DNA from 2 places in the Eubacterium sp. 3_1_31 genome. Region 2 is predicted to be linked to the other one. Evidence: riboswitches for the same ligand, from Rfam matches in the RefSeq annotation. Region 2 holds a riboswitch; the other holds the start of a gene.
The links. A riboswitch is a leader RNA that binds a small molecule or an ion and turns the genes downstream of it on or off. The one in region 2 is predicted to bind lysine.

Region 1 (11,903 bases), on a different contig from region 2:
CAATCGGTATATCCACACTTTTTTCTGGTGCAATGCGCCCAACAAATGTAATCACATGATCATCATCGGCAATTCCATATTGATGCCGAATTTCCTTCACCTTCTCCATGTTAATGGATTCACGATTAAAGTTCTCAAAATTCAAGCCGGTAGGAATCACATAAATCGGTGTCTTAACACCATATTTCTGCAATGTCTCTTTTGTTTTCTCACTTGGTGATATAACTGCCTGTGCACTATCTGATATCGCTCTTGAAAAGGTTGATATCACTTTTTTTGATACCTTATCTACTTCATCGATATCAAAACGATTGATATAATGCGTATAATCCTCATACATGGTGTGATATGTCGTTACGACTGGAATATTCAAATATTTTGCCACGATGCGAGCAAACATACCTACACCGAATTCCGTATGCACATGTATTACATCTAAATTCATTTTACGCACTTCATCACGTGCTGCAAAATGATATGGAGTAGACAACTTATACCCATACAGCCATTTTAATTCTAATCCAGGCAGGCGCAGTACATTGCCTTCTTTTTTCATGCGAGCTGCTTTATGATTGGTAATAACAAAAACATCATGACCGTTTTTTTCTAGTTCTTTTTGTAAAGTAACGATGCTGGATACAACTCCATTAATATCTGGTGTATATGTATCGGTGAATAAACCTATTCGCATACATCCACCTCCTTTTCCTCTTTCATCCATTTTTCACTATCATATTTCCGTTTTAAGAACAAGAAGACGACAGCCCCCACCAGCATGACAACATGGTAGGTTGAAAAACGCCATAGGATCATAACGCCGCTTGCTAATGCTGCATGTTTTACTACGGATTGAAATAAAGCCGTAAAGACCAATTCTGTTCCTCCACTCGCCCCGGGTATGGGGATAAAGGCATTGGCCATTAAGACAAAACTGGAAAGTGCTAGACAATCAATAAAACGATCTGCCCCTACAGAAACCCCCATTGCTTTCATGATAAAGTAAGGCAATGTAAATTGTATCGTCATTCGTACTATATTCAATACAACCGCCTGTAAGATCATCTTTTTCTCATGCTGCATCTTTTTGATTTCTGTAGTGAAAGATTCCATCTGTGCCGTCCAGCTGCTTAATGTCTTCTCTTTATTTTTTACAATATGCAATTTTGCCAAAATCTTTACACAGCCTTGTGACAATCGCACATATAATCGAGGAAACAACGCCATTGTCCACAAGACACCAATCACACATACATTCACAAGATAACCCAATAAGATACCAAAAAACAATGGACCGATGATTGCCATAAAATGCGAAAAACGTGCCAGAAACAAAATGGTAACATACAGCATCATCGTTGTTTGATAGACAATAAAATCAGCCCATAAGATACTGGCACCATCACTGAATTTAATCCCCTGTTTCTTAAATATATACGCTTGCGCAAATTGTCCGCCGGTTGCACTAGGTGTGATACCACTGAAAAAGATACCTACAAAACCATTTGCGATACCTTGTAAAACGGTATAATCTTTTTTACTTCTTTTAGCAAATACTGCTAAGATCCAGCCTACCACACAGGCATAGGCAATTCCCCACAGCAAAATGATCACAAGCCAGTACCAGTGCATACCGCCGATCAGCGTCATGACCTCCTGATAATGATCCTTTAATGCAAACCATAAGGCAACAACGGTCAACCCAATGATCAGCAGGAAATTCAGGACATAACTCTTTACAGAATTTTTCATCTTAATCCCTCGCTTTTAAGACCGCTCAACAAATGCGATCAACAGCATATCGCTATCTTTTAAATAATGAACAACAAAGATATAAGATATGCCTTAAGCGCAAAACAGACAGTTATTACTGCTTATTTTTTCGCTTTCTTTTCTTCTTTGCGTCTTCTCAGCAGTTCCCCACTTTCTTGCTCTTGATAAACCCTTGTATAAAAGTCCTTCCAGATCTGCAAGACATTTTCTTTTGAATAATACTGACTGATATAAGCGGAATCCTCACTGCTTTGTTGATAAAACGCCGTATCCTTTTGTAATCGGTCAATCAACATCACAAAGTCTTCATTGGATTCCCCACATTGATATTTATGAAATAAAATATCCTCATATAATTCCAAATTACGTAAGACTAATGGGCGTTTTAAATTCACTGCTTCCAAGATGGACATAGGAAACAATTCATTATAAGATGGCATGAATAACAGATTGCTCATGTTATAAATATCATTCATTTCACTGCGTGGAATGATGCCTAAAAATTTCACATTTGCAGGTGGATTTTCAACGACTTTTTTCAGTTCTTCATAGCCATCGGTAATCTTTCCAAAAGAGAACCCACCACACCAAACGAATTGAATATGCGGTAATTTTTTAGCAACCTCAATAAAGTCCAGCACCCCTTTACGAGTCTGTACCTGACCAACGCCAATAACGACAAAAGCATCTTCTGCAATGCCATATTTCTTACGTATAGCGAAACGTTCTTCTTCACTTTTTTCATAAAAGTCTTCCTTGGACACATAATTGGGAATATATACCATCTTTTCTTTAGGTATATCATAAGTTTCCAATTCTTTCATAAACGTCGGATTTACAACAATCAGATAATCGGCTGTCTTATAGAAGCTTATAACATATTTTTTGAATACATGAAATAATGCCTTAGGCAATTGAATACTGCCATCTAAGGTATCAGGTAAAAAATGTACATAACATACATTAGCATTTTTATTATTTTTCATACGCAGATAATTCTGCGGTTCTATCGTATGAGAATGAACGATATCTGCTTTTTTCACACTGTTGATGCGAACATCGAACAGATCACTTGCGCCTTCGCTGACTAGTTTCACCTGTTCCAGATAAGCACTTCCTACTCCCTGGCCTTCCACTTTATCGGCATTGGAAAGCATATTAATGACAATTCGTTTATCCAATCTGATTCCCTCCTGTTATCGCAAGAAACAAAAAAAGTTAACCTTTTTCTGCTTTGACAGAAGTATTATATCATATTTTCCATATATGGAATAGATTGACTGCTAACAACTTTGTAAGAAAGCCTTAAGAAATCCTAAGAGTTGCATAGTGTCACCTTTGAAAAAATAACTATCTTACATATAGCGCAAAAGTTCATATACATGCTGATACGCTCGTTGCAAGCGACGATATAATGTGCTTTCTACGATATCTCCTTGATGCAGCATGATGATTCTGCGATCTAAGCCGCGGACATACATATCTAACAATAGATCTTTCTCTTGCTTGGGTAATTGTAAAATCGTTTGAAGCAATTGATATGCATGATGATCACGACTTTGTTTCTGCAGATGTCGCAAATTCCGTTGCTCCATTGCTTTTAAGACTGGCTCTTTCCTCTGTTTACAGTCATTTCGTAAATCTAAGACACTTCTTGTATAATGCAAATAATCCACAAGCTCATCCTCAATTTGCAGATGCCTGCCATCTTCCTCATATAAGACACTATGCAGCCGCAATTCTTCTGCATATCGTTGCAAAAACAGCATTTCTTTCTTAATTTGCTGTGTAATTTGTTTTTGTATATGTATCTTTTCCATGCCATACCTCCTACCATACTGTCATACGATAAAAAAAAGAGAAAAGCGTAAATTTTCTCCATTTTGTATATTTTAAATTTAATTTCTCTCTAATTTCTTGAAGAATTCCGTTAAATCGTAGCCGCTGACAACGATTTCCGCTTGTCGACCATGTGTATTCCAAAGGATGGGATTTCCTTTAAAATCATAAGCATATCCATGCTGCATCTTAGCCATGATCATCGCTAGCATGACATCTCGCAAATTGCGCTTTGCGCAACAATACGCCATAGCTTCATAACGCATACAAGCCAGTATTGCAGCAGGACAGTTCCATCCATGCACTTGATCATCGATCACTTCATATCCCGCATCTTGCATTTTTTCTACCAACGCTTGAGGAACCCGCGCATTCTTAAACAGTAATTTGGGCATTGGCGGTTGCGAAGGAAAGGTCAATTTTTCACCCTGTTCATAAGTTTTTAAGGATGCCTGTTCATAATACATTGTTCCAGCATCCTCAACATAAGAATAGCAAACATCACGTGCTGGAAAATAAACAATTACAATAAGTGGCTCATGTTCTTGCAGCAAAGTCACACATATCGAATAGGTATCCGCCTGCTGAATGTAGGGCAACGTACCATCAATTGGATCAATAATGAGGGTATATGCATGATCCTGCTTTGGATATAAGCGCAACGAGGGTGTATCCTCTTCCACATCTAAAGTTACCATATGACCAAGATAAGGATACACACTTTGTAACAGCATCTCCTGTACTAACTCATCCACCTTAGTTTTCGCTTCTCTCATTGCAAAATGTGCATCACTTTCTCGTTCTTCACGTTCAATGGTTTTCCCTTCGTTTTGAATATTGGCCTGTAAATTTCTTGCCACAACACCGGCTGCTTTTACTGTTTGAAATAAAATTGGTGCTATCGTATGCACATCCATCCTTACTCATCTCCCTATCTGCTATTTATGCTGTTTCTTAGCTAAATACCTTTTGCGCATTTGCAAACCGAACATCGCACTTAAAACATCAATGCCCACATCTTGAATTTATCCGCTTCTTCCAATTACAAACAAATGAAGAAAGAAGCGCTGTTGGTACAAATACACTGCATAAAAAAGCGAGTATCCACGCATGATGATATGTGTCTTCATGAAAACAACCCTAGTATTGCATCGTCAAGCTTGTATATTCACTCCTATTCACAGCCTTCCTAAAAAAACTGCACATCATCTCTAAATAAAGTTCCTTGTTGTGCATATTCCTAACCTCGTATTTTCTCCATGTATCATCTATTTAATAGTAACGAATACAAGGTGAAAATGCAATGGAACATCGCGTATTATTTACAAACATCTCGAAACTGAAGTTGTCATAGAAAAAGTAGGGAGATTACACGGTTGTGCTTTTTCCCTACAGATTCATGATGACAAAAGGAACTAAGTGCTCCCTTTGGATTATCTTTTTTTGTTTATTGCTTTTGTAATCGATAGCGTTTTAAAAATGCTTTCGTACGTTCATTTTGTGGATGCTCAAAAAGCTCACTCGGTGTTCCCTGCTCACAAATAACACCTTGATCCATAAATACGACACGTGAACTGATATCATGAGCAAATGCCATTTCGTGTGTTACGACGATCATGGTTAAACCATCTTTAGCCAATTGTTTCATGACATCCAGAACATCACCTACCATTTCCGGATCTAATGCACTGGTTGGCTCATCAAACAATAGGATTTCAGGATCCATACACAAAGCGCGAGCAATTGCCACACGCTGCTTCTGACCGCCAGATAGCTGCATACTGCTGGCATTGGCAAACATCTCCATACCAACCTTACGCAGATTATCCAACGCTTTTGCCTTCGCCTCTTCTTTACTGCGTTTCAAGACCTTGAGCTGGCCTAGCATACAGTTTTCTAATACCGTTTTATTATTGAATAAATTAAATGACTGAAACACCATACCAACATGTGATCGATGAACATTCAAATTCAACTCACCCTTTAAGATATCCTTACCATGATAAAGTATTTCACCGGCATCCGGTGTTTCTAATAAATTGATACAGCGTAATAACGTTGATTTTCCACTTCCGCTAGAACCAATAATAGTAATAACCTCATTGCTATCACAGTGAAAATCAATATCCTTTAACACTTCCAAAGAACCAAAATGTTTTTTTAAATGACGAATTTCTAACAAAGTATCACTCATGCCAAATCACCTGCCTTAGGTACGCTTTGACTAGTCGGAAAGGAAGTCTTAGGCATATGCAGACGTTTTTCAATCCATGTCAACAATAGCGTAGCAGCACTCGTCAATAGCAAATAAATAACACAGGTAGATAGAAAGGTTTCCGTAAACAGCATCATACTTCCCGCTACAGAACTAGATTGGAAAAACAATTCCATTACGCCAATGACATTCAGCATAGAACTATCTTTGATATTAACAATTAATTCATTGCCTAAAGAAGGGAAGGAGTTGCGAATGGCTTGTGGTAAAACGATGGCTGTCATGGTCTGTGTATTTGTCATACCAAGACTTCGAGCAGCCTCAATTTGCCCCTTATCGATAGATTGAATCCCTGCTCGTATGATTTCGGACATGTAAGCACCCGTGTTTACAGATATGATGACGACTCCAGCAACATTAGCACTCCATCCCAGATAAGGGCGCAATGCATAATACAGAAACATTGCCTGTACCATCATTGGCGTACCCCTAAAAAACCATACATATACTGCCACAATGCTATGCAAGATACGTTTTACTATACGTATTGGCATACGATCACGCGGCTCTATTTTTACGGCTCTGACACCACCAAGCACTAGACCAATCAATAAACCGAAGAAAGTGCCCAATACTGCCAACATTAACGTAATCTTAATACCATACCATAATAATGGTATATTGTTTTGGAATATCCACCAGGCTTTTGGCAGCATTCCTTCAGGAACAGCAGCAATTACCATGTAAGAAACTCCTCCTTATTCTGCCTTAGGCTGAGCTTTTCGTGCTTCTTTCATCCATTCATCTCGCGTTTTCTTAGAAAGATTATCAACTGCTTTTTGAACGTCTTTAAAGAGCTGGGAATCACTAGTCCCTTTCTTCATAGCAATAGAAACACTTGTATCAATGTCAAAGCCCTTCCCTTTTTTGAAATGTACAATGGTAAGATCCTTATTAGCCGCAACTGCCCCTTCAGCTACAGGAAGTTCCGCTGTAATACCATCCACTTCTTTTTTCTGTAAAGCCACGATCATTTCAGGATAAGTCGCTTTTGGTGTTGCATGCTTTACCCCTTTGATTTGATCAATGACCGTATCATAATTCGTACTCTTCTGACCAATAACGGTTTTGCCCTTAAATTGTTGAATATCATTGTATTTTGCAACCTTTTTATCACTCTTACGAACGATCATAACCATTTCACTTTCATAATATGGCGTAGTAAAATCCATACCTGCGCGGCGTTTATCATCGGCTGTCATCCCAGCAATCACCGCATCAATCTCACCTGAATTCAATGCTGGCTGTAATCCTTCCCAGCTAACTTTTTTAACTTCGATTTCACGATCCAACTGTTCTGCCACATAACGTGCCACACGTACATCATAGCCATCACAATAACCGGCTCCACCGATTGCTACACTGGTATCTGTCTGCTCATTGCTCTGCCAATTAAATGGCGCATAGTTACATTCCATACCAACTACAAACTTTTCTTTACCAGTTACGCTAGATACATTTTTTCCATCATCTTCGCTTCCTCCACATCCGGAAAGCACAAATGTCATTGCCAATGCGGCTGTTGCTAATTTCTTAAGTTTCATTTTTTTACCTCTTTTCTTAATACACAAAAAAGTCGCGCTATTGCACGACTCCATAGTTCGAGTGTCAATAGCTCCTCTTCATCTTACATGAAGGAGTGTTATCGGTATTTCCAGATAACCCCAGATAACTTCCCCGCCGGAAAATCACCTTCGGCGATGATTACCTTTCAAAGTTTTCACTGCCTGCCGGCTCCTACTCCTACTCTGACGCATCGCTGCCTCTATATGATTTTTTTGTCTTTCCTACTTTATCGCAATTCATCTTTTTTGTCAACCGTCAATTATTTACAATTTCTTCATAAATTTTGACTTGCTTTTCTATACTTTCCATAGAGCAGCAATAGCCCTCCACTGCCTAAGAAGAGGCTCAAGATCTCTATTCTCCTGGTAATATCTTTCGTCTGCACATCTTTATTTGCAGAAGATGATGCATCATTCCCCGTTGCGAAAGAGGGGTCTTTTTGATGAGAGGCAGAAGAATCATCGTCTTGTATTGGTAAAGTTTTGTTTTCAAATTTTGGTTCTATCACAACTTCCCATTGTTCTTTCCCATCCATCTGCAATGGAACACTAAACAACGATGGGGCACTGCTATAAATACTGTCTTGTAGAGTTGCCTGCTTTTCTTGTACTAATAAATACATCCCCGCTTCTTGCTTCGTAAAAACCGCTTCACCTTGGCTATTAGTTGTACTCTGTATACCTTTTAAACCATGCTCATGTACATAATCGGCTAACATTTGAGCATTTTGTTTTTGATGCAAAGAATCCATATCATCTAAATTCAGTGATACATGCAGAAAATCACCACTTTGAGTCCATTCTGAATCTTTCCAATCGGCAACTTTGTATATCGCAAACGATACATTTTGTAATGCGTGCCTATCATCACCATCCTTTTGTATGATTGCTTTGATAATGACATTTCCATATTCCTTTGCGTATGCAATACCAAAAGGCATTATAAAAAGCAGACTGCAGAAGAAAATACCAATACTGATTTTATATCGTTTATTTCCTTTCTTCATATGCGTTTCCTTTCTTTGGTACATACCACTTTACACTTATATATACCCCAATTAATACAATACATGCAACACCTAATGCTTTAATATAGAATGGCAATTCAGCCTTTAATTCCATTTCATCAGCTATTTTAACAGCTTCCTCATAAGGAATCCTTGTTCCTCTCACTAATAGGCGATGTGTATTTATCGCATAAGGCGTACACGTCAATAAAGTTACATAATCTTTTCCTTCTACTATGGATAACGCCTGGGTTTGTGTTGGTTTCACAGTTAGTATCTGATCCACCTGATAAGCAAGGGTATGATGCAAAACTTTGATGTAAAATACGTCCCCTTTTTCCATTTTATCTAGATCGGTAAAAAGTTTTGCGCTAGGCAATTTCCGATGTCCAGATAATACCGTATGACTTGTTTTCCCGCCCACCGGCAAAGAAGTTTCTGGTAAATGTCCGATACCAGATTGTAATACACGTTCGATCTTGTCTGGTCGCAGTTGATCTTCACTTTTTTGATAAATAGCATCTGTCTGATTGATCTCTACATTATGAATGATTGCATTACTGTCTTCAAGCATGCCCTTTTGTCCAATCTTGTACCAGTGAAATTTTCAATTGGCTTCCAGACAATCGTTGTTCCTGAAGCTGTTCCATTCTCTGTTAAATAAATATCACGGAAAATAATATAATTCGCCGTATTGCTATAGGTTGCTCCAGCTTTTCCGATATTGATGGGGTTAGTACTGGTTGCATCATAGGTTAATTTTTGCTTGACATCTAGTTTACTACCATAGTAGTTGTAACATTTTGTTGCATCCGCAATCGTAATTCCATCTAAATTTTGACGATCACCTAATTTATGTTCTCCATTCTTTACGGCATATAATTCTCTATTAGACCAGTCAAACGTCTCATCAAACTTAATCAAATCTGCATCTCCTGGATAATACAGACGAATTGGATGATCCGCATTGTCTTCTTTGACCTGCCATTCAGAAGTTATCATACTGGTTTAACCTTTTCTTCATATACTTCCCAAATTGGTTCTGTAACTTTTGCATTCGTACCGATTGCTCTTAGCTGTTTTTGATTCCCAATTAGGATATAATCTTTATTATCAATAGTCTTAACATACTGTCCAAAATACTCTCTTCCATCATATACCGATGGATATTGATCCGTATTGGTGAAAGCAAGGGCAGCTACTTTTAAGGTTACCTCTTCGATAGAAAAAGAGGAAGCAAGCACATACGTATGTGATTTGCCATAGGTTAAATGTGTACCATCCTTTAATGTATAAACTTGTCCAATACCAAGTGTTTCCGCATTCAAAGCATAATGATTTTTTTATGCATCCTATTCCCCTGTGGCATGACTTTACTCAACCCTTTCAAATGTTTATATGATGTTAAAGTATTTTTCATGGCATCTGTATGAATGATTTCAGGTAACTTTTAAATAATCACAAATACATCATACCTATTTCTACTTAAAAGTTTAGCACGCTTATTTCTCATCGTCAATAAAAATAGTTATTTTATGTATGATTCATTAAGTATATTTACTCTTTCATACAATGTGATTGATAATAGATTGCTTTTCCTATGTTTTCCTAAATAACCTGATCAAATAAAAAAAGCTAGGAATCAAACGAATTGATTACTAACTTAATAAGAAAAAATATGATATATTATTTTATTTCATCCACCGTCGCAAAACGATAGCCTTCCTTCTTCATATTCTTTATAAAGGTATCCATGGCTTCATAGTTTCCTTTATTGCTAGGATGCAAAAGATAGATAGCACCATTATGATAATGATCCATCATTGTCTTTAATGCTTCTTCTCCACTTACATCACTGGCATAATCATAATAAGCGTGACTCCAAAAATACGTACGATAACCTAAATCCTTTACCATTTTCATTGCACGTTCGCTGCCTCCGCCTTTCGGAAAACGAAAGACTTTTTTCATTGGTACTCCGCATACTTCCATATACGTTTTTTCTGTCTCTGTAATTTCCTTAACAAAAGCATCTACATCTTTTGCGTTGGCAAGTGTCGTCATATCATAATGGTGCCAAGTATGATTGCCGATTACATGACCATGCTTCACAAGATCGCGCATAAAATCGGCTTCATTCTTGATATAGTTACGCGTCAAGAAAAAGGTCGCTTTCACGTCGTTTTTATTTAAGACATCAGCAATTTGTTTGATATAGGTAATATCATTTCCCCCTTCATCAAACGTCAGATAAATAACCTTTTCATCTTTCCCCTGATAATAAGCATCATATTTATCTAATAAGCTTTGCGGTTTTGCGCCAGTAGTCCGTTTATGTTCCTTACTTTTATTAAACCACCATTCTTCTGCAGTATTGTCGTAATCATCATGATTATAATACAGCTTGGTCGTTGTAGGATCTTTACAAACCTGCACTTTACGTGTGACACTGGCAATATTGTTACTAGCGTCTTTGACTTGATAAACAATGTCATAGGTACCTGTTTTTTTCATATTAACATGATGTTTAACCGTTACCTTTTTGGTTAGATCACCATCATAATTATCCTGTGCATGAAAGCCTGGTTCTTGATACGTACCATTCTCAAACACTCGGATCATCTTTCCTTGTTTTAGTGTAATAGTAGGTGCTTTCGTATCAACAACATGTACCGTTCGACTTACTTTTTTATCATAACTATCAAGATGATAGACGATTGTATACGTTCCTAATTTATCTGTATTCAGATTCGAGGTGCGTTTTACTTCATCACTATAATCATGAAATCGATAGCTCGCTATCACTCCGGGATCGCGAAATGATTCATGTACCTGTACCTTCATTTCTTTGTCTCCATCCACTTTTAACAATGGTACGAATAAGCCACTGAAAAAGAGTATTTTAACGAGTACACCTATTACACAAATACCTAAGCATGCCAAAATTCCATAAATCGTATAGCGGCAACGTCTGCTCATATGCATCACCTCATGGTAAAGCGTATGCATAAGCATCATTTTTTATGATTGTTAAGTAGTTTATAATCGTATGTATCCATGCCCATAACATTTATTAAGAATGGTACAAGTTAATCGCATTATTTATTATTCTTGGCGATAATGATACATTCCAATTAATTGCTCACTGCAACGCAAACCATCAATCGCCGCCGATACAATGCCTCCTGCATAACCGGCTCCCTCACCACAAGGATAGATACCTTTGATTTGTATAGAGGTACAATCTTCTTTATTTCTTATCATGCGAATTGGAGAACTGCTGCGTGTTTCCACACCAATCAGCACAGCATCTTGATAGGCAAAGCCTTTCAATTTTTTATCTAATCCTTGTATTGCTTCTTCCATCGCCTCACACACATAGCTTGGCAAGATAGCATGCAGATTTGCCGGTGTTACCCCTAACGCATAGGTTGGTACTACACTGCC
Region 2 (11,903 bases):
CTGTGCTCTCCGGCAACCGTACCGCCTCGTACGGCATGAATACCGATTTCTTTTTGTCGTTTGCCAATGAACCCTTCTCTTCCATGTACTTCTTCATAGGCATGATCCTTGTTCAGAATATCGACAAGCATCTTTGCTGTGCCGCTAGGTGCATCCTGTTTTTGATTGTGGTGTGCTTCTATGACTTCCATGTCAAAACTATCTTCTAACAAGGGTGTCACCATCTTAAGAATTTCCTGCATGACAGCAATACCTAGTGAGAAATTTGCTTGAAAGACAATAGGGGCATACATACCTAAAGCATTGATTTCTTGTTTCTGCATATCACTATGTCCGGTCGTTCCACAGATATAAGGCGTATGATGCTCCTTCACATAAGGGGCAATCCACTCTAAATTGGCGGGATGTGAAAAGTCGATAATCGCATGCAGTTCTTCTTGCAGTGTTGATAAATCAGGTTTCTGAGTACCATCGGCAATCATTACCACCTGCATATCTTCTTGTTTCTGAATACTGTCGACAACCAGTCTTCCCATCTTGCCAAAGCCTGCGACTAGAATATTTAGCATAAACCTTTCTCCTTCATTTTAGCAGCTAATACCTCTTTATGTTCTTCTGACATTTCACATAACGGCAGACGATATCCACCAACCTGTTTGCCCATCAGATTCAAAGCTTCTTTGACAGGAATCGGATTGACTTCAATAAATAAAGCGTGAATGAGATCTAAATTATCTAACTGTATCTGTAAGGCTGTATCTACATCATGATGTAAATATGCCATCACCATATCGTGTGTTTCTTGTGGCATCACATTTGCCAATACAGAAATCACACCACTGGCACCTAAAGATAATAAAGGAACAATCATGTCATCATTTCCAGAATACATACGGAAATCATCATTCAGATAACGGGCGATATTTGTCGCATAAGCGATATTTCCGCTTGCTTCTTTAATACCGCAAATATGTTCATGTTTACTTAATACGGCAACGGCTTCTTCAGAGATACTGCAACCTGTTCGGCCAGGAATGTTATACATGATGATTGGTGTATGAACGGCATCGGCTACGGCCAGAAAATGCTGAATCATTCCACTGGCATTGGCTTTGTTGTAATATGGGGAAATGACCAGTAAGGCATCGGCTCCCATTTCTTCATACTTCAAGCTTTTTTCAACAGCTGTCTGTGTACAGTTAGAGCCACTGCCGACAATGACCGGGATTCGCTTGTTAATCGTTTGTAAGGTAAATTCGACGACAGCATCATCTTCCTCATGCGTCATGGTGCTGCTTTCACCGGTCGTTCCTAAAACCAGTATACCATCGGTATGATTGGCAACATGCCATTCTAATAATTCGTGTAACTTTTCAAAATTGACACTTCCATCTTCATGGAAGGGTGTGATAAGTGCTACAATACTTCCCTTAAGATCAAATTTCATGATGTTCTCCTTTCACCTTTCGGTGTTTTGTTATAAATAGATTAAAGATCAAAGGCTTCCCCTAAGACTTCAATTGCTTTCTGTTTATCTTTTTCCTCTATGGTCAATGAGATAGAAATCTCACTTGATGTTATCATGTAATATCGAATATTATGTGCATTTAAGGTACTTAATACTTTTGCCGCTATACCACTGTGTGTGGAAATGCCGACACCGACGACCGAAAGTTTCACAAAGCCCAACAGACGGGAAATCGGATATTTGGAATTTAACTCATCGATATGCTTTAAAATGGTATCCGATTGTTTTTTATTACAGTAAAATGAAAAGTTAACTTTACCATCATGCGTCAACTGTTGCGATATTGTATCTAAATTGATATCTAATTTGGCAATCAGTGTGAACAACTCGCCAAGAAAGATACCATCATTGGGAAGATCGTTCACCCGCATAATTGCATAATCTTCCTTGATACTAATACCGGTAATCGGCATATCTTCCAGATTTTTCGTTTTTTCCATAATAAACGTCCCCTTACTTTTATCTTTCTCTAAGGCTTTTCCTAAGAATAGGCGTACATTGTATTTACTAGCCAGCTCTACACTGCGTGTTTCCAAAACACCGGCGCCCAAACAAGCCATCTGCATCATTTCATTATATGTGATTTCTTTTAAACGTTTGGCTTTTGGATACATTCTTGGATCAATGGTATAAACACCATTGACATCGGTATAAATATAGCAGTCCCAGCCAAGTTTGGCAGCTAAGGCGACGGCCGTTGTATCACTGCCGCCTCTTCCTAACGTCGTAATTTCACCATGCTCGGTAGCTCCTTGAAAACCAGCCACCACCACAACCTTTCCATCGTCCAGGTGTTTTTGTAAATTGGTGATGTCAATATCTTTAATACGCGCATGTGCATGATGATGGCTGGTAATGAAACCACATTGATATCCGGTTAAGGAAATCGCCGGTATTCCAAGTGCATCAATCGCCATGGCTAATAGGGTAATCGTTCGCTGTTCACCGGTAGATAAAAGGGAATCCATTTCTCTATCATTGGTATGACCACCTAATGCCGTTGCCATTTCAATAAGCTTATTTGTGGTTTTTCCCATGGCACTAGCTACCAGAATCACATTGTGACCAGCCTCTTTCATTTCTTTGACATGCTGAGCAATAGCGCGTATCTTATCCAGATCGGCTACGCTTGTTCCTCCATACTTCTCTACTATATTCATACGTTGATGACCTCATTACATTCTAAGTCCAACATGTTTTCATAGCTTTCTTTTTTAATGACGACACGGGCATGGCCATCTTTTACGAAAACGACTGCCGGACGTCCCAGCTTATTATAATTGCTGGCCATACTATAGCCATAGGCACCGGTCGTATAAATAATTAGCAGATCATTTTGTGATATCTTTGGCAATTTGGCATTCTCAATCAAAATATCTCCTGATTCACAGCATTTTCCGGCAATTGTTACGGTTTCTGTTTTTTCTTCCTGCATGCGATTGGCGATATCACAGGCATATTCTGCCTGATACAATGCTGGACGAATATTATCACTCATACCGCCATCGACAAAGATATACTTCTTATGCTCTGTTTGTTTTTGATAACCGACACGATATAGGGTACTGCCAGCTTCTGCTACGATGCTGCGACCTGGTTCAATCATAATTTTTTCGATGTTTAATTGTTGTTTGGCATTTTCTTTCTTACAAGTATCTAAGATAGTATGACAAACATCTTGTAAAGGAATAGGATGATCGGCATTCGTATAAAGTGCCGCAAAGCCGCCGCCTAAATTTAAAGCTGAGATATGAATATCATATTCAGTTTGCATTTCTTTTGTAAATTGCATGAGCTTTTCAATTTCCGCTACATAAGCCTGTTTATCAAATATCTGGGAACCGATATGGGAGTGATAACCAAGAAAAGTAATTTCCGCAACGCTTGTTAATGTATGGATCATGGCGGCAATTTCTTTTTTCTTGGTGATAGAAATGCCAAACTTACTATCTAAATGGGCGGTCACAATGTATTTATGTGTATGTGCTTCAACACCTGGATTTACTCTTAACATGGTTTTGATGCTGCGGCCACTGCGTTTTACGGCTTTTACCAGCATATCGCATTCCATCGCATTATCGACAATGATTGTTCCAACACCATAGTCTAAGGCCATCATGATTTCATCATAGGATTTATTATTGCCATGAAAATATACACGTTCCATAGGAAATCCAGCTTGTTTTGCGGTATATAATTCACCACCACTGACGACATCTAAGGACAAACCGTATTGCGCGACCAGTTCTACCATGGCTTTACAGGAAAACGCTTTGGATGCATAGAGTACTTCTGTTTTAAAAGTATCTGATTGAAATAATTCATGAAAACGGCTAAGCTTTTCCGTTATTTTATTCTCATCATAAATATACAAAGGGGTCTGGCAAGCCGTCGCAAGCTGTTCTACAGACACGCCTTGGATGTGTAAAACGTTATCTTTCATCATTCATCACCTCGTTAAAAAATGCCAGTAGGATAATGACCTTACTGGCATGTGAAATTTACTTACTACATGGACAATAAGATAGCACTCCTACGACTGTAGACAGTTTTATGGATGTTCTCCATAAACCCACCACAACTTCTTGCCAAAAGTTGTAGTTCGGCGAAATTGCTTCAGCTAACTGTCAAATGTCCGCCGACTCCAATTAACTTTGTCGCTTCCGCTCCTCTATCTGATTGGTTGTATCATACCACTAATGAGATGAAATTACAATAACATTATGAAAATAACAGAATAAATTTCAGAAAACATTTACACTATCAAGATATTAAGACCTTTTTCATCCCAGAATTAGGGAAATTTGTTTTTGGGAAAGCTGAGAGAGGATCGTTGAAAGGAAACAATACGGTACTTTTTTTCAAACATAAACAGTTGCCACCTACATCACCAAATGACGATAAAAAAAAAGACACGTGTCTTTAGCATGTTTGCCAATCATCACCATGTGGCTTGTACATTGATAAGACGTGTCTTTTATATGATATGGTATGGTTTATCGTTCTTTATTTCGCGAAGATATTAATGACTACTAATAGCACTCCCAACACAATTGCACATAGAAGTACATTACGAAAACTGAAGATTTCCCCTAGTAAATCACGCTCTTCTTCTGGCATCGGTTTTTCCGGATGCATGTTTTTCTCTATCATACCTCTCACCCCTCAGTTCATGGTTCACCTATTATAGCACACTTCTCTTATTTTGCATGAAAAGTTATGAAATTGTAAGAATCTTCTCGTGTACTAGGTGAATAAATAAAAAGATAAGATAAAGACAGCCATTAGACCAATGACAATCAGGATGTTACGTGGTTTCACAATTGCCGTCAGTATTGTATTATCCGGATGGGTTGTCGCAATCGTTGTATTCGTGGTAAGATCTTTCCCTTTCATATCAGTCACCTCACTTCGTAAGTGTTTGTTTATCTAACCGCATTATAGCATGATTCTTTTTTTGATAGGGGTGTATTACTAAAATGTAAGACAATCTTTAGAAAAATTAAGAATTTTTTATGATATTTTTTTGTCTATCTTTATAATTAGCACTCCTTCACTAAGTTAACGAAAGAAAAAGCCAAAAAGTTTCATTCTCACTACTTTTTTTTAAAATTATGCACATTGTGAAGAAGATGGTCTTATGGTATGATTACTGCGTTTGGAAGGTGATGCATATGAAGCGCTGGAATGATTTGTTTCAACAGGAAATACAGAAGCCTTATTATCAAGAATTGATGGCTTTTTTAGATGAAGAATATAAAACCAAGGCGATTTTTCCTCCACGTGAGGATTTGTTTACCTGTTTTGATGTTTGTCCATATGAAAAGGTGAAAGTAGTGATTTTGGGGCAGGATCCTTATCATCAGCCAAATCAGGCACATGGTTTGTGTTTTTCCGTGCGCAAGGGGGTAAAGCTGCCACCAAGTCTGCGTAATATATATAAGGAACTAAAGACCGATTTGGATATCGATATGCCCTCACATGGCTATTTGCTGGATTGGGCCAGACAGGGTGTTTTCATGATGAATGCAGTGTTAAGTGTCGAGTGTGGAAAAGCCGGTTCTCATCGTAAAAAAGGATGGGAAATTTTTACCGATACCGTTATTCGCGCATTGAATGAAAAAGAAGAAGGTATTGTATTCCTTTTATGGGGGAATTGGGCACAACAGAAAGCAGAATTCATTACCAATCCGCTACATCATATCATAACTTCAGCACATCCTTCTCCTTTATCGGCCTATCATGGATTCTTTGGCAGTCAGCCATTTTCTAAGACAAATACTGCTTTGTTAAAGATGGGGCATTCACCGGTGCAATGGAAGATTGAGGATTAAATATGTTTACAAAGGCAGAGGAAATTATTCAGCTTATTGAAGGACGGAAGAATCGCGGATATGGTTTGATGCATTTTAAGGACTATATGAAGAGCATAGGGGATCCCCAAAAGAAACTAAAAAGTATTCATGTTGCAGGGACGAATGGAAAAGGTTCTACGACCAATGATATCCGCAGTATGCTGCAGGAAGCAGGGTATTGTGTAGGCTCCTTTACCTCTCCTTATATGATTACGCATTTAGACCGCATCCGCATCAATGATATGTATATGGATGAAAAAGAATTCATAGAAATTGCCAATACTTATTATGAAAGTTGGCTTACCTGGGATCTGAGCATGTTCGAGATTGATATGATGCTGGCATGCATTTACTTTGAAAGGCATCATGTGGACTATGCCGTGTTTGAGGTTGGTTTAGGAGGCCGCAAAGATGCGACCAATATTTTGGAACCATTGATCAGCGTGATAACAAACATCGGATTGGATCATATGGAGCTTTTAGGAGACACCTATGCAAAGATTGCGGAAGAAAAAGCAGGTATCATCAAAGCTTGTGCAGATGTGGTGAGTGCAGAAACCAGAGCAGATTGCCTGGATGTATTTTTAAAACATGCCGATGCACAAGGAGTAAAATTGTACACCTTAGAGCCGATTTGTGATTTATCTACAAATTTGCAAACGGTATTTACCTATCGACATTTACAGGTGACACTGGCTTCTATGGCGAATTATCAGATTCGCAATGCGGCGCTTGCCTTGGAAACAATTTGGCGGCTACGTGAAAAAAGACTTGTGGAAATAAAGGATGCGCAGATTTTGGCTGGTTTACGTAAAGCTGTGTGGATCGGTCGTTTTGAAATTATGCAGAAAGATCCGATTGTGATTTTAGATGGAGCGCATAATCCGGATGGTATCCAGGCATTGTGCAACTCTTTACAAGGTTATGACGATATCGCTGTTTTATTTTCTGTCTTAAAAGATAAGAACTTTGAAACGATGTTATCGATATTAGAAACCATTACAAGTGATATTACCATCACACATTTTGATAATGAGCGCTCTTTAGATATCCGTTGTTTAAAAAATCGAAAACAGCTCCATCTTATTGAAGATTATCATGCGGCATTAACGTATATGTTAAAGAAAAAGAAAACGATCGTTATTACCTGTTCCTTGTATTTCATAAGTGAAATTCGCCAATTCTGGCAAAAGTAGAAAGAGCTTATGTACAAATAAGCTTTTGGTATAATATGGCTATATGGATGCTACATAAGAAAATAGCAGCTGCGAATTCCCGCTAGAGCCTAGGGGAATTGTAAAATAGTTAAACTAAAGTTTGCTTAAATGTACTACGACAATTTAGCAGATAAAAGATAGGTTGATACTTTCCATATATGATAAAGGATCAATCTTTTTTGTGTTTAAAATATAAAAAAGGCAATCCTTAAACATCAAAGAGAGGCAATAGCGTCTAAGATAAAATTGTGGTAAACTATAGAGGTAGGTGATATCCATGAAAATTAAAGAAATTATTGTTGTGGAAGGAAAAAATGATACCAACGTGCTACAAAGCTGCATTGACTGTGATACCATTGAAACTCATGGTACCCATCTGTCAGTAGAAACATTGCGACTCATTGAGCAGGCTGCCAAAACCAGAGGTGTCATCATCTTTACCGATCCTGATCATCCCGGGGAAATCATTCGTACTGCCATCAATCAGAAAATTCCCGGCTGTAAAAATGCATATATCGAGAAGCATAAAGCAAAAACAGCGAAGAAGGTCGGTGTAGAACATGCATCAAAAAAAGATTTGTTGGATGCATTATCTCATGTATTCACCTATCAAGAACAGCCTGTTGAAAGTATATCCTGGGAAGAATATTTATCTTTAGGCTTGCATGGGGGGAAAGCTGCCGCTCATCAAAGAGAAAAAGTTGCTCAGGCGCTTTATTTAGGAAGACCAAATGCCAAAACGTTGTTTAAACGTTTAAATATGATGCAGTTGACACTGCATGATGTTGAGGAGCTGTTGCGCAAATGAAACAAGAAGAACAAAAAATTCGCAGTGTCTTTGTCCAACGTGAAACATTAGAAACATGGTTGCGGCAAATGGCTATAAAGGGATGGATCGTAAAAGATTTTTCTTACATCTTTTTTGATTCGTTTTTGTTCTTTCGTTTTGTGAAAACAGCACCGCGATATGGGAAGTTTTGTATTTATGATGTAAAATACCTCGGTGATGAAGATATCTTTACCTCACTGGGATGGAAGTTGCTTTTGGAACATGAATCCACAATGATTTTTTATCACGAGGATATCCAAGGAAGCTTACCATTATTAGATATGCGCATGTATTCGTTACGGCGTTTTCTAAAATCCATCAGTAATCTTGTTTTTCTGATTGCCGTAATCTTTGCGTTACGTATGGATAATGAAACCATGCGCCAGCAGGTCTTATTTTACAGCGCTTTTCTATTGTTTGCTTTTCCTCGCTTGTATGATGTAAAAAGCACCCAAAAAGGAAGTAATTTTACGAAGTTAATTAAAAATATTGTCTTGGCTGCTGCTGCGGCTGTTCTTACCACCTTGTATGATTGAGGCAGCTATTAAAGCGTTTGCGGCTTTAGTATAGAAAGGATATCATTATGAAGAAACCTATCGCAACCCCATCCAGAACAAAGGAAATCTTAGAAACGCATGACCTGTTCGCTAAGAAAAATTACGGACAAAACTTTTTAACAGAGCCAAGTGTTGTAGAAAAGATTGCCCGCAGTGCTATTGTCAGTGATCATTGTGTTGTGTTTGAAATCGGACCGGGCATTGGCGCATTGACGCAATATTTATGTGAATATGCGAAAGAGGTTGTCTGTTTTGAGATAGATGAACGTTTACCTCATGTATTAGCAGATACACTTTCTGAATATACGAATGTTTCTATTGTTTTACAGGATTTTTTAACAATTGATTTAAGGGAATGGGTAAATCGTTATCGTGAAAAAGGTATGGATGTCGTGATAGCGGCAAATCTGCCTTATTATATTACAACGCCGATTTTGTTTAAAATTTTTGAATCAAATGCGGATATTGCGGCGATTACGGTAATGATGCAAAAAGAAGTGGCAGATCGTTTTCATGCGAAAGTAAATACGAAAGAATATAATGCGTTAAGCATTATAACGCAATATCGCTGTGATGTACGCGCTGTTATGAAAGTTCCAAAAAATGTTTTTCATCCCAAACCTAATGTTGATAGCGCAGTGTTGCAATTTACCTTTCGCAAACATTACACAAATTTACAAGAAGAACCATTTTTCGCAATGGTCAAAGCTTGCTTTAAACAACGTCGTAAGACCATCTTAAATAATTTTCAGGAATATTGCAGTGATAAAGAAACCGCAAAAGCTTATTTAGAAAAGGCCGATATCGATGCTAAGAGAAGAGCAGAAAGCTTGACACTGGATGAATTTCTGCATTTATACGAGGTGATGCAAGATGATCGTTGAGGCTCATGCTAAAATCAATCTGACATTAAATGTTGTAGGGAAACGTGAAGATGGCTATCATGAATTAGAAATGATCATGTTGCCACTGGCCTTACATGATACGATTGAAATATCCATTGCAAAAGAAGATATGTTCACAACAGATGATTCACAAGTTGCCATGGATGATACAAATACCGTTGTTCGTGCTGTTCAATTAATGCGAAACACCTTTGCGTTAAAAGAACATTTCCATGTACATCTGCATAAGCGCATACCTTCACAAGCCGGCCTAGCCGGAGGAAGTGCCGATGGAGCAGCCGTTCTTAGAGGGATTCAAAGTTTGTGTCATCTTTCTATAACGATGGAAGAATTAGCACAGCTAGGAAAACAGCTTGGGGCAGATGTGCCTTTCTGTGTCTTACAGGAAAGTGCTTTAGTACAAGGTATCGGGGAAAAACTAACGCCATTTCACTTTGACTGGAAGCCACATGTATTACTTGTAAAACCTTCTATCGGTGTATCTACCAAAGAAGCCTTTGCAACGTTGGATTTTGCGAAATGTCCACATCCGAATGCGCATATCATTCAAAAACTGTTACAAAATAAAGAGTATGAACAACTACCGCAGTATATTGCGAATTCATTAGAATATAGTGCTTTCCAACTGGTTCCTCAGATTGCTGATATCAAACAGGAGCTAATTGCCATGGGCTTTCCCTGTGTCTTAATGTCAGGAAGCGGAAGCACCGTGTTTGCGTTGAGTGAAGATAAAACACGGATTGAAAAGGCACTCCGTCATTACGCACATACGGACATGTTTGTATGTGATACAACTTTTTATCCATAACCATGCGCGAATACCGCATGGTTTTATATCAAATACAAGATTAGATGCTAATGATACCTATGATGGCAAAGATCGTCTTACACTATAGGAGGTGAGGTTATGTTGTTGTTTGTAAGTGGCAGGTGTGATATTCCGGCATTTTACAGTGAATGGCTGTTTCAACGTTTCAAAGCAGGTTTTGTGGACGTACGAAATCCTTTTAATCCTCACCAGATCAGTCGTATAGCACTAACACAAGACCAAATTGATGCGATGATCTTCTGTACAAAAAATCCTTTGCCCATATTGCATCGCTTATCCGAAATTCCTTTTCCCTATCTCTTTCATGTGACATTTACTCCTTATCATCAGGATATAGAGTCCCATGTCTTAGATAAAAAAGCCATTTTAGAGGGCATTGTGGAGCTATCAAAACAAATTGGAAAAGATCGTGTATATGTACGCTATGATCCGATTCTCTTAAATGAACGTTATACCATCAGCTACCATGCACAAGCCTTTGAAAAACTTTGTGCAAAGTTACAAGGCAAAATAAACAAAATCATCATTTCCTTTCTTGATATGTATAAAAACACACAAAAACATGCGCCATCTTTACATTTACAAGAGTTGCGTCATGCACAGATGTTGGCCATAGGAAAATGTCTTGGAGAAATTGGCGTATCCTATGGTATGCAAATACAAACTTGTGCGGAAGCCATTGATTTATCCCCTTATCATATCCAAAAGGGCTTATGCGTAGATCGTAAAGAGATAGAAGCTTTGGTAGGATATCCGATAGCATTAAAAGAAAAAGGCGTACGAACACAATGTGCGTGTTTGGCAACGGTAGATATTGGTGATTATAATTGTTGTAATCATGGCTGCGCTTATTGTTATGCCAATTATGACGAAGATAGCATTTCCCAACGCATGATGCAACATGATCCAAAGAGTAGTGTATTATTGGGACATATCACAAAGGAAGATGTGGTCACCATGCGAAAAGAAGCCCCACGACAACTGCGTTTATTATAAGTATCGCTGTAAGAATTGCATAAGTTCTAAACGCTATTTCATGAACATAGGATGTAATGAAGAAAAGAGGAGGAACTTATATGGAAGATACAACGAATACAAATCCTTTGCGCTTTGAAACAAATCCATACCATAACGTTGTGATAAAAGATCGTAAAGTGATGGAATTAACTGGTGTCAAACAGATTGACAGTTTTGATTCCAGTGAATTTTTAATGGAAACCGCACAAGGCTGGATGCTCGTGCAGGGAAAAGATCTGACCTTAGGAAAGCTGGATACCGAGCGTGGAGATGTCATTATCCGCGGATTGATTGAATCCTTATCTTATGTATCCAATAAAAAAGGTAATGGAAAGGATTCGGTTATTTCTAAGCTGTTTAAATAATGCTGCTGCCGGTTCAGATACAGTCTATTCTATATCACTTTCTCATGGGCTGGGTATATGGATTAGGGTTTAGTTTTCTTTTAAATTTTGTGAAATATATGCATGTTTCCTTTTTAAGAGGAACGATGGAAATCCTGTTCCATGTACTGTTTACATCTTTGCTTTATTATGGTCTTTATGGCATCAATGGCGGGATTACCAACATTTACCTACTTGGTTTTTTCCTGTTAGGTGTCATGGTGTATTATACGTGGTATCTTGCGGTATTTCAGCAATTCTTCTTCGCTCTTGTTAAAACTTT

Region 1: another riboswitch for lysine. It lies ahead of ACESSZ_RS09815 (transporter substrate-binding domain-containing protein); the one in region 2 lies ahead of lysA (diaminopimelate decarboxylase).

What each region holds. Positions count from the first base shown of each region.
Region 1 is NZ_CAXUBY010000022.1:7,102-19,004, forward strand. Features, by position in the region: gene ACESSZ_RS09780 (RecX family transcriptional regulator) at 1-691, opposite strand, end outside; gene ACESSZ_RS09785 (lysylphosphatidylglycerol synthase transmembrane domain-containing protein) at 682-1,749, opposite strand; gene ACESSZ_RS09790 (glycosyltransferase family 4 protein) at 1,872-2,927, opposite strand; gene ACESSZ_RS09795 (hypothetical protein) at 3,126-3,590, opposite strand; gene ACESSZ_RS09800 (inositol monophosphatase family protein) at 3,669-4,526, opposite strand; gene ACESSZ_RS09805 (amino acid ABC transporter ATP-binding protein) at 5,057-5,803, opposite strand; gene ACESSZ_RS09810 (amino acid ABC transporter permease) at 5,800-6,567, opposite strand; gene ACESSZ_RS09815 (transporter substrate-binding domain-containing protein) at 6,583-7,428, opposite strand; lysine riboswitch at 7,489-7,660, opposite strand; gene ACESSZ_RS09820 (pilin N-terminal domain-containing protein) at 7,725-8,456, opposite strand; gene ACESSZ_RS09825 (class C sortase) at 8,440-9,030, opposite strand; gene ACESSZ_RS09830 (hypothetical protein) at 8,994-9,458, opposite strand; gene ACESSZ_RS09835 (hypothetical protein) at 9,455-9,784, opposite strand; gene ACESSZ_RS09840 (immunoglobulin-like domain-containing protein) at 10,143-11,435, opposite strand; gene ACESSZ_RS09845 (NAD(P)/FAD-dependent oxidoreductase) at 11,562-11,903, opposite strand, start outside.
Region 2 is NZ_CAXUBY010000021.1:25,743-37,645, reverse strand. Features, by position in the region: gene dapB (4-hydroxy-tetrahydrodipicolinate reductase) at 1-569, opposite strand, end outside; gene dapA (4-hydroxy-tetrahydrodipicolinate synthase) at 563-1,447, opposite strand; gene ACESSZ_RS09675 (aspartate kinase) at 1,489-2,688, opposite strand; gene lysA (diaminopimelate decarboxylase) at 2,685-3,974, opposite strand; lysine riboswitch at 4,046-4,210, opposite strand; gene ACESSZ_RS09665 (hypothetical protein) at 4,535-4,681, opposite strand; gene ACESSZ_RS09660 (hypothetical protein) at 4,775-4,924, opposite strand; gene ACESSZ_RS09655 (uracil-DNA glycosylase) at 5,203-5,862, shown strand; gene ACESSZ_RS09650 (bifunctional folylpolyglutamate synthase/dihydrofolate synthase) at 5,865-7,079, shown strand; gene rnmV (ribonuclease M5) at 7,378-7,908, shown strand; gene ACESSZ_RS09640 (DUF2812 domain-containing protein) at 7,905-8,465, shown strand; gene rsmA (16S rRNA (adenine(1518)-N(6)/adenine(1519)-N(6))-dimethyltransferase RsmA) at 8,513-9,370, shown strand; gene ispE (4-(cytidine 5'-diphospho)-2-C-methyl-D-erythritol kinase) at 9,360-10,199, shown strand; gene ACESSZ_RS09625 (DUF1848 domain-containing protein) at 10,299-11,216, shown strand; gene yabP (sporulation protein YabP) at 11,297-11,602, shown strand; gene yabQ (spore cortex biosynthesis protein YabQ) at 11,602-11,903, shown strand, end outside.